3 regions of the Massilia sp. P2_C2 genome follow, and region 3 is predicted to be linked to each of the others. Evidence: predicted binding sites of a transcription regulator. Region 3 holds the regulator's gene; each other region holds the start of a gene.
The links. The regulator LexA, encoded in region 3, represses DNA repair genes until DNA is damaged. The targets are predictions, from matches to a motif close to ACTGTATNNNNATACAGT.
Positions count from the first base shown of each region.

Region 1: a site for LexA is predicted at 1,487-1,504, ahead of AC1DYX_RS09065 (putative DNA modification/repair radical SAM protein). Genes of this name have one in related genera too.
Region 2: a site for LexA is predicted at 1,406-1,423, ahead of dinB (DNA polymerase IV). Genes of this name have one in related genera too.

Region 1 is NZ_JBFUDR010000053.1:9,943-13,204, forward strand. Features, by position in the region: gene AC1DYX_RS09060 (UdgX family uracil-DNA binding protein) at 1-247, opposite strand, end outside; gene AC1DYX_RS09065 (putative DNA modification/repair radical SAM protein) at 244-1,473, opposite strand; gene AC1DYX_RS09070 (alpha/beta fold hydrolase) at 1,633-2,451, shown strand; gene AC1DYX_RS09075 (tetratricopeptide repeat protein) at 2,588-3,262, opposite strand, start outside.
Region 2 is NZ_JBFUDR010000235.1:519-3,780, reverse strand. Features, by position in the region: gene AC1DYX_RS22495 (S8 family peptidase) at 1-1,320, shown strand, start outside; gene dinB (DNA polymerase IV) at 1,451-2,536, shown strand; gene AC1DYX_RS22485 (recombination-associated protein RdgC) at 2,628-3,262, shown strand, end outside.
Region 3 is NZ_JBFUDR010000038.1:14,647-17,908, forward strand. Features, by position in the region: gene priB (primosomal replication protein N) at 1-186, opposite strand, end outside; gene rpsF (30S ribosomal protein S6) at 225-608, opposite strand; gene lexA (transcriptional repressor LexA) at 887-1,543, shown strand; gene AC1DYX_RS07035 (class I SAM-dependent rRNA methyltransferase) at 1,600-2,235, opposite strand; gene AC1DYX_RS07040 (tetratricopeptide repeat protein) at 2,468-3,262, opposite strand, start outside.

The DNA of each region.
Region 1 (3,262 bases), on a different contig from region 3:
ATATGGAAGAATTATCGGATGCCTCGGTAGAAGGCGGCGCACCCGTGAACAGGTCGCTAGCGCCCAGCAGGTCGCCCATGTGCGGCGCGCCCCACGTCACCCGTTCCGGTGGAATGCCATGGATGAGCAACTCGCGCGCCGCCTCGCGCCATTCGGCGAACGTCTCGACCTGCAGCGGCTGCCCGGCGCGCACCAACTCGTCCGCCGGACGCGGATCGGTATGCGGGGCAGGCTGCGCGATCATCATGCCGCCTGCAATTCCGGCCACAAATTCATCTGCTGCGGGGCGTCGGCCAGGTTACGCCGCAGCAGGTGGGACGACGCGGCGTCCTGCGCCGGTTTGTAGTCCGCCGTGATCACGAAGGGTGCCAGTTTTTTCAGCCCGCAGCGCAGGCGCGACAAGTCTTCCCAGCGGATGCGCCGCAGCCGCCGCAGGTCGATCAGGCGCTTCGCCGTGCGCAGGCCGATGCCCGGCACGCGCGCGATCATGCCCTCGTCCGCGCGGTTCAGGTCGAGCGGGAAGTGCTCGCGGTTGGAGAGTGCCCAGGCGAGCTTCGGGTCGATGTCCAGCGCCAGGTTGCCGGCCTGGGGCATCAGTTCCTGCGCGGTAAAACCGTAGCCGCGCAGCAGGAAGTCGGCCTGGTACAGCCGGTGCTCGCGCAGCAGCGGCGGCGGCGCGGACGGCACGCTGGACGGGCTTTGCGGGATCGGGCTGAACGCGGCGTAGTACACGCGTTTCAGCCTGTAGCTGCCGTACAGCGTCTGCGCCGTATTCAGGATCGTCCGGTCGTCGCTGGCGTCGGCGCCGACGATCATCTGCGTGCTCTGCCCGGCCGGCGCGAACGTGGGCGCCTTCGGGTGATCGTCCTTTTCGTCCAGCTTCGTGCGGATCGCCCCCATCGCCAGCTTGATCGTGTGGACGCTCTTTTCCGGCGCGAGCTTCGTCACGCTGTCCTGCGTGGGCAGCTCGATGTTCACGGYCAGGCGGTCGGCATGGCGGCCCGCCAGCTCGATCAGGCGCGGATCGGCGTCCGGAATCGTCTTCAGGTGGATGTAGCCGCGAAACTGGTGCTCTTCGCGCAGGCGGCGCGCCACCTCGACCAGCTGTTCCATCGTGTAGTCGCTCGACTGGATGATGCCCGAGCTGAGGAACAGGCCGTCGATGTAGTTGCGCAGGTAAAAGTCACGGGTGAGCCGCACGACTTCGTCGACGGAAAAACGGGCGCGCGGCACGTTCGACGTGCGCCGGTTCACGCAGTACTGGCAGTCGTAGACGCAAAAATTCGTCAGCAGGATCTTGAGCAGCGACACGCAGCGCCCGTCCGGCGTATAGCTGTGGCAGATGCCCATGCCGTTCGTGGCGCCGAGGCCGTCCTTGTCGACGGAATCGCGCTTCGGCGCCCCGCTGCTGGCGCAGGAGGCATCGTACTTGGCCGCGTCGGCCAGGATCTCGAGCTTGTCTTTGAGTTCCATCGCGCGAAAAAATACTGTATGGATTTACAGTATAACGCGTATCGGCTCCGGCGTGCCGTGCGCGAACGCACTGTTGCGGCCATTCCTTGTAAAGCTGTCGGCCTTCATTTCACAATGGTAATATCAAGGCCCCCCTTCATCCCCGGCCCGGGAACCACCATGTCCGTTCAGTTTCGCAACAACGTCCACGTGACCGGCTCCGGGTCCACGACCATGGTATTCGTGCATGGTTTCGGCTGCGACCAGACCATGTGGCGCCATATCGTCCCGGCGTTCGCCGACCGCTACCGCATCGTGCTGTACGACCTGGTGGGCAGCGGCCAGTCGGACTGGTCGGCCTACGACCGCGCGAAGTATGGCAGCCTGCAAGGCCACGTGACGGACCTGCTGGAAGTACTGGATGCGTGCGCGGCCGGTCCGGCGGTCGTCGTCGGGCATTCGGTGGGCGCGTCGATCGCGCTGCTGGCAACGGTCGCGGCGCCGGAGCGCTTCGTCGCCCAGGTGCTCGTCGGGCCGTCGCCGTGCTATGTGAATGATGGCGACTACATCGGCGGCTTCAACCGCGAAGACATCGCCGGGCTGCTGGAGGCGATGGAACAGAATTTCACCGACTGGTCGCACAAGATGGCGCCCGCGATCATGGGCGCGCCCAACCAGCCGGAACTGGGACAGGAACTGACGCGCAGCTTCTGCCGCAACGATCCCTCCATTGCCAGGCATTTCGCGCGCGTGACCTTCCAGTCCGACATCCGCGCCGACGTGGCCCGTTCGACGGTCCCCGCGCTGATCCTGCAATGCAGCGACGACCTGATCGTGCCGCGCGCAGTGGGCACGTGGCTGCATCGCCACCTGGCCCATAGCGTGCTGCGCGTGATCGACAACGTGGGCCACTGCCCGCACCTGAGCGCGCCGAGGGCGAGTTCGGTCGCAATCGAGACTTTTCTCGCGCGGGCCTTACGCCCGCTAACACACTGCTAACGTCATGCGTGGGCACGTTTCATTGGATTGATGCCCCCGGCATCAATCCCCCCCGGCCCCAAATGCCCACCCTACGCCCACGTACGGTAGGGTGGGCGGCCCTCCGCCCACGCGGAACGCCAACACGCCACGTACGTCACGCGGCACCGATATATCCGTTCGCCTGCGCCAGCAGCGCGGGCCCCATGCGCGCCGCCACGCGGTGCAGGTAGCCGGCGGCGGGCAGGACGCCGGCGGCGCCCGCGCGGTGCAGCCATGCATAAGCTTCCACCAGGTCGGGCGGCACGCCCTGCCCCGCCGCATACATCACCCCGAGGTTGAACTGGGCGCGCGCATGGCCCTGGCGCGCGGCGCACAGGTACCAGAAATGCGCGGACTCGTAGTCGCGCTCCGCGCCGTGGCCGCTGTCGTGGCGCAGGCCCAGCGCGAACTGCGCGAGCGCGTGGCCCTGCTCGGCCGCCTTGCGGTACCACAGCGTGGCCTGGCGCGGATCCACGGTGCCCGTGTCGTCGCGGTCGAACAGCTGGCCCAGCGCGTACTGCGCGGGCGCGTAGTCCTGCTCGGCCGCCTTGCGGTACCAGTATGCGGCTTCGCGCTCGTCCTGCGTGACGCCGTTGCCGCTCTCGTAGCGCAGCGCGAGGTCGAACTGCGCGCGCAGATGGCCCTGTTCTGCGGCCTTGCGGTACCAGTCCAGCGCCAGTGACGCATCCTGCGGCACGCCGTGGCCGGCATCGATCAGCTGGCCGAGGTGGTACTGGGCGCCGGCGAAGCCCTGGTCGGCCGCCTGGCGGTACCAGTGCGCGGCCTGCGC
Region 2 (3,262 bases), on a different contig from region 3:
CGCCAGCTGGCCGCCGAGGTCAAGGCGCGCGATGCCAACGTCGAGTACGCCGAGCCGGACCGCATCATGGTCCCGCTGGCCACCCCGACCGACCCGAGCTATACCCAGCAGTGGGACCTGTACGAAGCCACCGGCGGCATCAACGCGCCCGCCGCCTGGGACAAGTCGACCGGTGCCGGCGTCAACGTGGCCGTGATCGACACGGGCTACCGTCCGCACGCCGACCTGTCCGGCCAGATCCTGCAGGGCTATGACTTCATTTCCACGACCATGGTCGCCAACGATGGCGGCGGCCGCGACACCGATGCCAGCGACCCGGGCGACTGGACGCCGGCCGGCAGCTGCGGCGCGGGCATCCCGTCCGCGGACGAGCGCTCGAGCTGGCACGGCACCCACGTGTCCGGCACGATCGCGGCGAAGGCCAACAACGGTCTCGGCATCGCGGGCATCGCCTACAACGCGAAGGTCGTCCCGGCGCGCGTGCTGGGCCGCTGCGGCGGCTACACGTCGGACATCGCCGACGCCATCGTCTGGGCGTCGGGCGGTACCGTGACCGGCGTGCCGGCCAATGCCAACAAGGCGCGCGTGCTGAACCTGTCGCTGGGCGGCAGCGGCGCCTGCGACACGACGACGCAGAACGCGATCAACAGCGCCCGTTCGCGCGGCGCCGTGGTCGTCGTCGCGGCCGGCAACTCGAACACCAACGCGATCAATGCCAGCCCGGCCAACTGCGCGGGCGTGATCACCGTTGCCGCGACGAACCGTTCGGGCGGCAAGGCGTCGTACTCGAACTACGGCACCAACGTCACCATCGCGGCACCGGGCGGCGACAACGGCGCCGGCATCCTGTCGACCCTGAACTCGGGCACGACGACGCCCGCGGCCGATAACTACGCCTGGTACATGGGGACGTCGATGGCGACGCCGCACGTGGCGGGTGTCGTGGCGCTGATGTTGTCGGCCAACCCGAACCTGACGCCGGACGACGTCGCCGCCAGGCTGAAGTCGACGGCGCGCGCCTTCCCGGCCGCCTGCTCGGGCTGCGGCGCCGGCATCGTCAATGCCGCGGCAGCCGTGAACGCGGCGCTGGCATCCACGACCACAACGACGCCCACGCCGACCACGACCGTGACCTGGACGACCTGCGCCTCCGAAGGCGGCACCTGCTCGTTCAGCGGCACCCGTGACGTGCGCTACGGCACCGCCACGAGCTATGTGATCAAGACCCTCACGGGCCCGGTCGCGTGCACGAACACCGTGTTCGGCGATCCGGCACGCGGCTACGTCAAGTCGTGCAGCTATTCCAGCGTGACGAAGTAAGCTGAGTCTCCTCCCGCCGCCGCGTCCTGCGGCGGCGTTCCCAGCGGCGGCGTTCCCACTTGCACTAAATTCACAAACCGACGATACTGTATGCAATTACAGTAGTCGCTCGGCGCGGGCGACCGCCACCGTGAACGCCCACGTCCGCAAGATCATCCACTGCGATTGCGATTGTTTCTATGCATCCGTCGAGATGCGCGACGACCCGTCCCTGCGTGGCCGGCCGCTGGCCGTCGGCGGACGGGCCGACCAGCGCGGCGTGATCGCCACCTGCAACTACGAGGCGCGCCGCTACGGCATCCACTCGGCGATGGCCACGGCGCAGGCCGTCAAACTGTGCCCCGACCTGATCCTGATTCCACCGAACATGGAAAAGTACCGGGTCGCGTCGCGCCAGATCATGGACATCTACCGCGATTACACGGACCTCGTGGAACCGCTGTCGCTGGACGAGGCCTACCTGGACGTGACGAACTCGCCGCACTGCAAGGGCAGCGCGACATTGATCGCGCAGGAGATCCGCCGCCGCATTTTCGAGACCGTCGGCATCACGGCGTCGGCCGGCGTGGCGCCGAACAAGTTCGTGGCCAAGATCGCCAGCGACTGGAACAAGCCGGACGGGCTGTTTCTCGTGCGGCCGGGCGAAGTCGACGCCTTCGTCGCCGCACTGCCGGTCAAGAAATTGTTCGGTGTAGGCAAGGTGACGGCCGCCAAATTGCACAGCCTCGGCGCGCAGACGTGCGGCGACCTGCGCGACTGGAATATCGACAAGCTGCAGCAACACTTCGGTTCGTTCGGTGCGCGGCTGTACGACCTGTGCCGCGGCATCGACTACCGCGACGTGAATCCCGTGCGCGAACGCAAGTCGATCAGCACGGAAGAGACGTACACGCCGGATGTGCCCGACCTGGCCGGCTGCCTTGCGCTGCTGCCCGACCTGTACGAGCACCTGCTGGGCCGGATCAAGCGCAACAATGCTGAAAAATTCATCAACAAGCTGTTTGTAAAAATCAAGTTCGCCGATTTCCAGCGCACCACCGTCGAGTGCGTGGGCTATGCGCCGAACGTGGAAACATACCGCCGGCTGATGGAGACAGGGTGGTTGCGTGCGAGCCGTCCCGTGCGGCTGCTGGGTGTCGGCGTGCGCCTGAGCGATACGGAAACCGTCGAGCAGCTGAGCCTGTTCGATGAACGTTCCGAACATGCAACACATTGAAAATCCGTGGGAACTGACGTGAATCTTGCTGCTAGTCAGCGTGTAGAATGTCGTTCCTTTGCATTCCCGAGATAACTGAGAGCAACCTTTTATGTGGTTCAAGAATCTGCAGATCTACCGCCTGCCCACCAACTGGGCGTTCACCCCTGAACAGATGGAAGACGCGCTGCAATCGCAGGCTTTTACGCCCGCCAGCAGCAACGAATTGCTGCGCCAGGGCTGGGATTCGCCGCGCGGCAACGGCAAGCTGGTGCATGTGGTCAACAAGCAGATGCTGATGATGCTGGGCACAGAAAAGAAACTGCTGCCGAACTCGGTCATCAACCAGGTCGCCAAAGCCAAGGCCGCCGAGCTGGAAGAGCAGCAGGGCTTCCCGCCGGGCAAGAAGGCGATGAAGGAATTGAAAGAACGCGTGGCCGACGAACTGCTGCCGCGCGCATTCTCGATCCGCAGCAATGTGTGGACGTGGATCGACCCGGTCAACGGCTGGCTCATCGTCGACGCGGCCAGCCCGAGCAAGGCGGACGATGTCATCAAGCTGCTGCTGAAGGCCGTCGATAAACTGCCGCTGGAATCGCTGCGCGTGCAGCGTTCGCCGGTCGCCGTGATGACGGGCTGGCTGGAGTCGGACGAGGCGCCGTACAACTTCACGATCGACCAGGACACGGAACTGCGCGCCACGGGCGAGAGCAAGGCTGCCGTGCGCTATGTGAAGCACTCGCTGGA
Region 3 (3,262 bases):
GGCAAATCGTCCCGAAATCTCGCCCGCGGCAACCGCGGAAATCTCGAATTCGACCTGCCTGTCGACCCTCGCTTCCGTCTGCGTCGATCCGTGTTGCAGGATGCCGCCCACGATGGGGATGCCGGCCGGGGTGTAGCGCAGGGTGTCGCGTTCCGTGATGCTTGCGACCAGGGACAGCTCGTTCACTTAGCAGTATTAACTAAGGCCCGGTGCTCCCGCGAGATTTAGGCTGCAGCGGCCGGAGCGGCGGCCTGCTCGGCGCGGTGGCTCTTGGCTGCGTCTTCGCGCTGGACCGACTTCATCATCGGCGACGGTGCGGTTTCTGCCTTCTTCATCTTCACGGTCAGGTGACGCAGCACGGCATCATTGAATTTGAATGCGGTTTCCAGCTCGACCAGGGTCTCGTTGTCGCACTCGATGTTCAGGCAGATGTAGTGTGCCTTCGGCAGCTTCTGGATCTGGTAAGCCATTTGACGACGGCCCCAATCTTCGACGCGGTGGATGTTGCCGCCGCGCGAGGTGACCGTGGTCTTGTAGCGTTCGATCATCGCCGGGACCTGCTCGCTCTGGTCCGGGTGGACGATAAACACGATTTCATAATGACGCATGAAACACTCCTTAAGGACGTTTAAACAAATGCCCACCTCGGCGTCAAGACGAGTGTGGGAAGGGAAAGCCCAACATTATAACCGCAAAAACGTCAAGTGCGCCATCTTTGTCGTATGCATCCGGCCACGCCAGCCCCTTTCGGCCCATGGTTTGCCGCAGCGCGAAAGGTTGCGGACGTGCGCCGCGTACCGCAGCGCAAAAAAACTCCGAAATCCCCTTGCGCGCGGCGCAATACTGTACAAAAATACAGTCTGATCCCGTACCAACCAAGACGAACATGCTTAAGCTCACCGCACGGCAAGAACAGATCCTCAACCTGATCAAGGAAGCCATCGACAATACCGGCTTCCCGCCGACCCGCGCCGAAATCGCCCAGGAGCTTGGCTTCCGCTCGGCCAACGCGGCCGAGGAACATCTGCAGGCCCTGGCCCGCAAAGGGGCGATCGAAATCTCCCCGGGCACCTCGCGCGGTATCCGCCTCGTCGGCCAGGCCGCCGAATCCAGGGCCCCGGCCGTGCCGGCCTTCGTGCCGCAGATCCCGCCGAACCTGATGTCGCTGCCGCTCGTCGGCCGCGTTGCCGCAGGCTCGCCGATCCTGGCCCAGGAACATGTCGAAGCGACCTATTCCGTCGATCCGGCCATGTTTTCGAGCAAGCCGGACTTCCTGCTGAAGGTCAGGGGCTGGTCGATGCGCGACGCCGGCATCTGCGACGGCGACTTCCTCGCAGTCAAGAAAGTCGACAATGCGAAGAATGGCCAGATCATCGTCGCCCGCATCGGCGACGAAGTGACGGTCAAGCGCTATCGCAAGACCGGTTCCACGATCGAGCTGCTGCCGGAAAACCCGGATTTCTCCGTGATCACCGTCGATCCGAGCACCGACGAGTTCGCGCTGGAAGGGCTGGCGGTCGGGCTGCTGCGGTCCTGGCATTGAGTTTTCCGTGACCGGTCGCCACCCGGTGGCCGGTGCTGCATCCTGGACCAATTCACTCAGCGCGGATAGACGAAACCAGTGCYGATATCGGTGGGCAGCAGGCGCTTACCATCGCGCACCATCAGGCGCTGTGGCGGCTCGTCGCCGGCCAGGGCACGCCAAATGACGGGCAACGCCTCGCCCTTGCGCAGCAGCTCGTCGCTGCGTTCGAATACGTTGGGGCAACCCGTCGCCGCCAGCAGCGCCTGTACGATGGTCACCTTCCACGCGTCGACACCGGCAGCATTGAACTGGCACACCAGGTAACCGGCGGTCCCGCCATAGCTGTGCACCAGGAGCCCCGGCAGGCCGTCTTTTTCGCCATCGATCACCAGGGTCAGGGCTTGTGGATCGGCGCCGCGCACGGCAACGGCCCGCCGCGCGACCGCAGCCTGCACGCGACGCTTGATCATGGCATGGTCGACCGGCTCGTCCTCGCGCAAGGTCCAGACGCGGGCCGCGATCTGCGACCTGGCGTTATACGCGGCGCGTGCCAAAAACTGGCGCGACGACGACTGCACGACCGCCGTGGACCCGGCCTTGCTGCGCTCCTGGGGCCGCCCCTCGACCTTGTCGACGACTGAGAGGTAAATCCAGGGATCGCCGGACAGCAGGCTTTTTTCCTTGCCCTGTTTGATGGTGATGATGAGCATATGCAGACTTCGTTTTCYGGAGCCGAATGATACAGCAAGGCTTTGTCGTCCCAGGTGTCTTCCGAAAATCGTCCGGGCTACCTGGCGGCGGCCACCCGCGATGCGGCTGCGATCGCGCGCTACCTGAACCCCGCGTCTGGCGAGACCCAACGACGGCCGGCCCATGAACGCCACGTGCCCGCGCTAGCTGCTCGCCCGTCCGCCACACTGGCCTCAACAGGAGGCCAACACATCACTTACTGTCGTCCGGATCCCGCGGCGGCGCGTTCTTGACCATCTCGTTGTGTTCCTTGACGTAGGCCTCGGTGCCCGCGCGCCACGCATCGAAATCGGCGATGACCATCTTGCCCGCGACCTTCGTGTCTTCCGCCAGGCGATCGCCCACTTCCTTCAGGTGCGCGGTCGCCTTGTCCGACTCGTCCTTCGTAAGCAGCTTGGAAATGTCTTCCGGGATACGCTTGGTTAGCGGCAAGGACGAATTCAGGTATTTCACCCAGCGGTTGTGGCAAGCCTCCCAATCCTTCATCTTGCCGCTGTACAGGTCGATTTCCTCGTTGACCTTGGACATGCTCGGGAAACGCGGCGCCGGGCAACGGTATTCGTTCGTGCGCAGGTCGGAGCCGTCGTATTTCGCAATCCAGTAATCGAGGTCGGCGCGGCGCGCTTCGCGCTGCCTGATCAGGTCGAGCGACGCGATGGCGACGGCATTACCCTTCGCGGCCGCCTTCTGGAACCACTGCGCGGCTTTGTCCATGTCGACGGCGCCAGCCTCGCCATAGAAATACATCTCGCCCAGGTGCTGCTGGGCCATCACGTTGCCGGCATTCGCCAGCTTCGTGTATTTCTGCAGGGCTTCCGGATACGCTTTCTTGGCGAACAAGGCGTCCGCTTCGGCGAGCTCGGCGGCGGAGTTGGCGGAGGACACGGCTGCGGCGGCCGGCTTCGCGGCGGCACCTTTCGCAGGCAATTTGGCGCCGGGCTCGGCGGCCAGTACGTCACCACCGCACAGCAGTGCGGCGCAAAACAG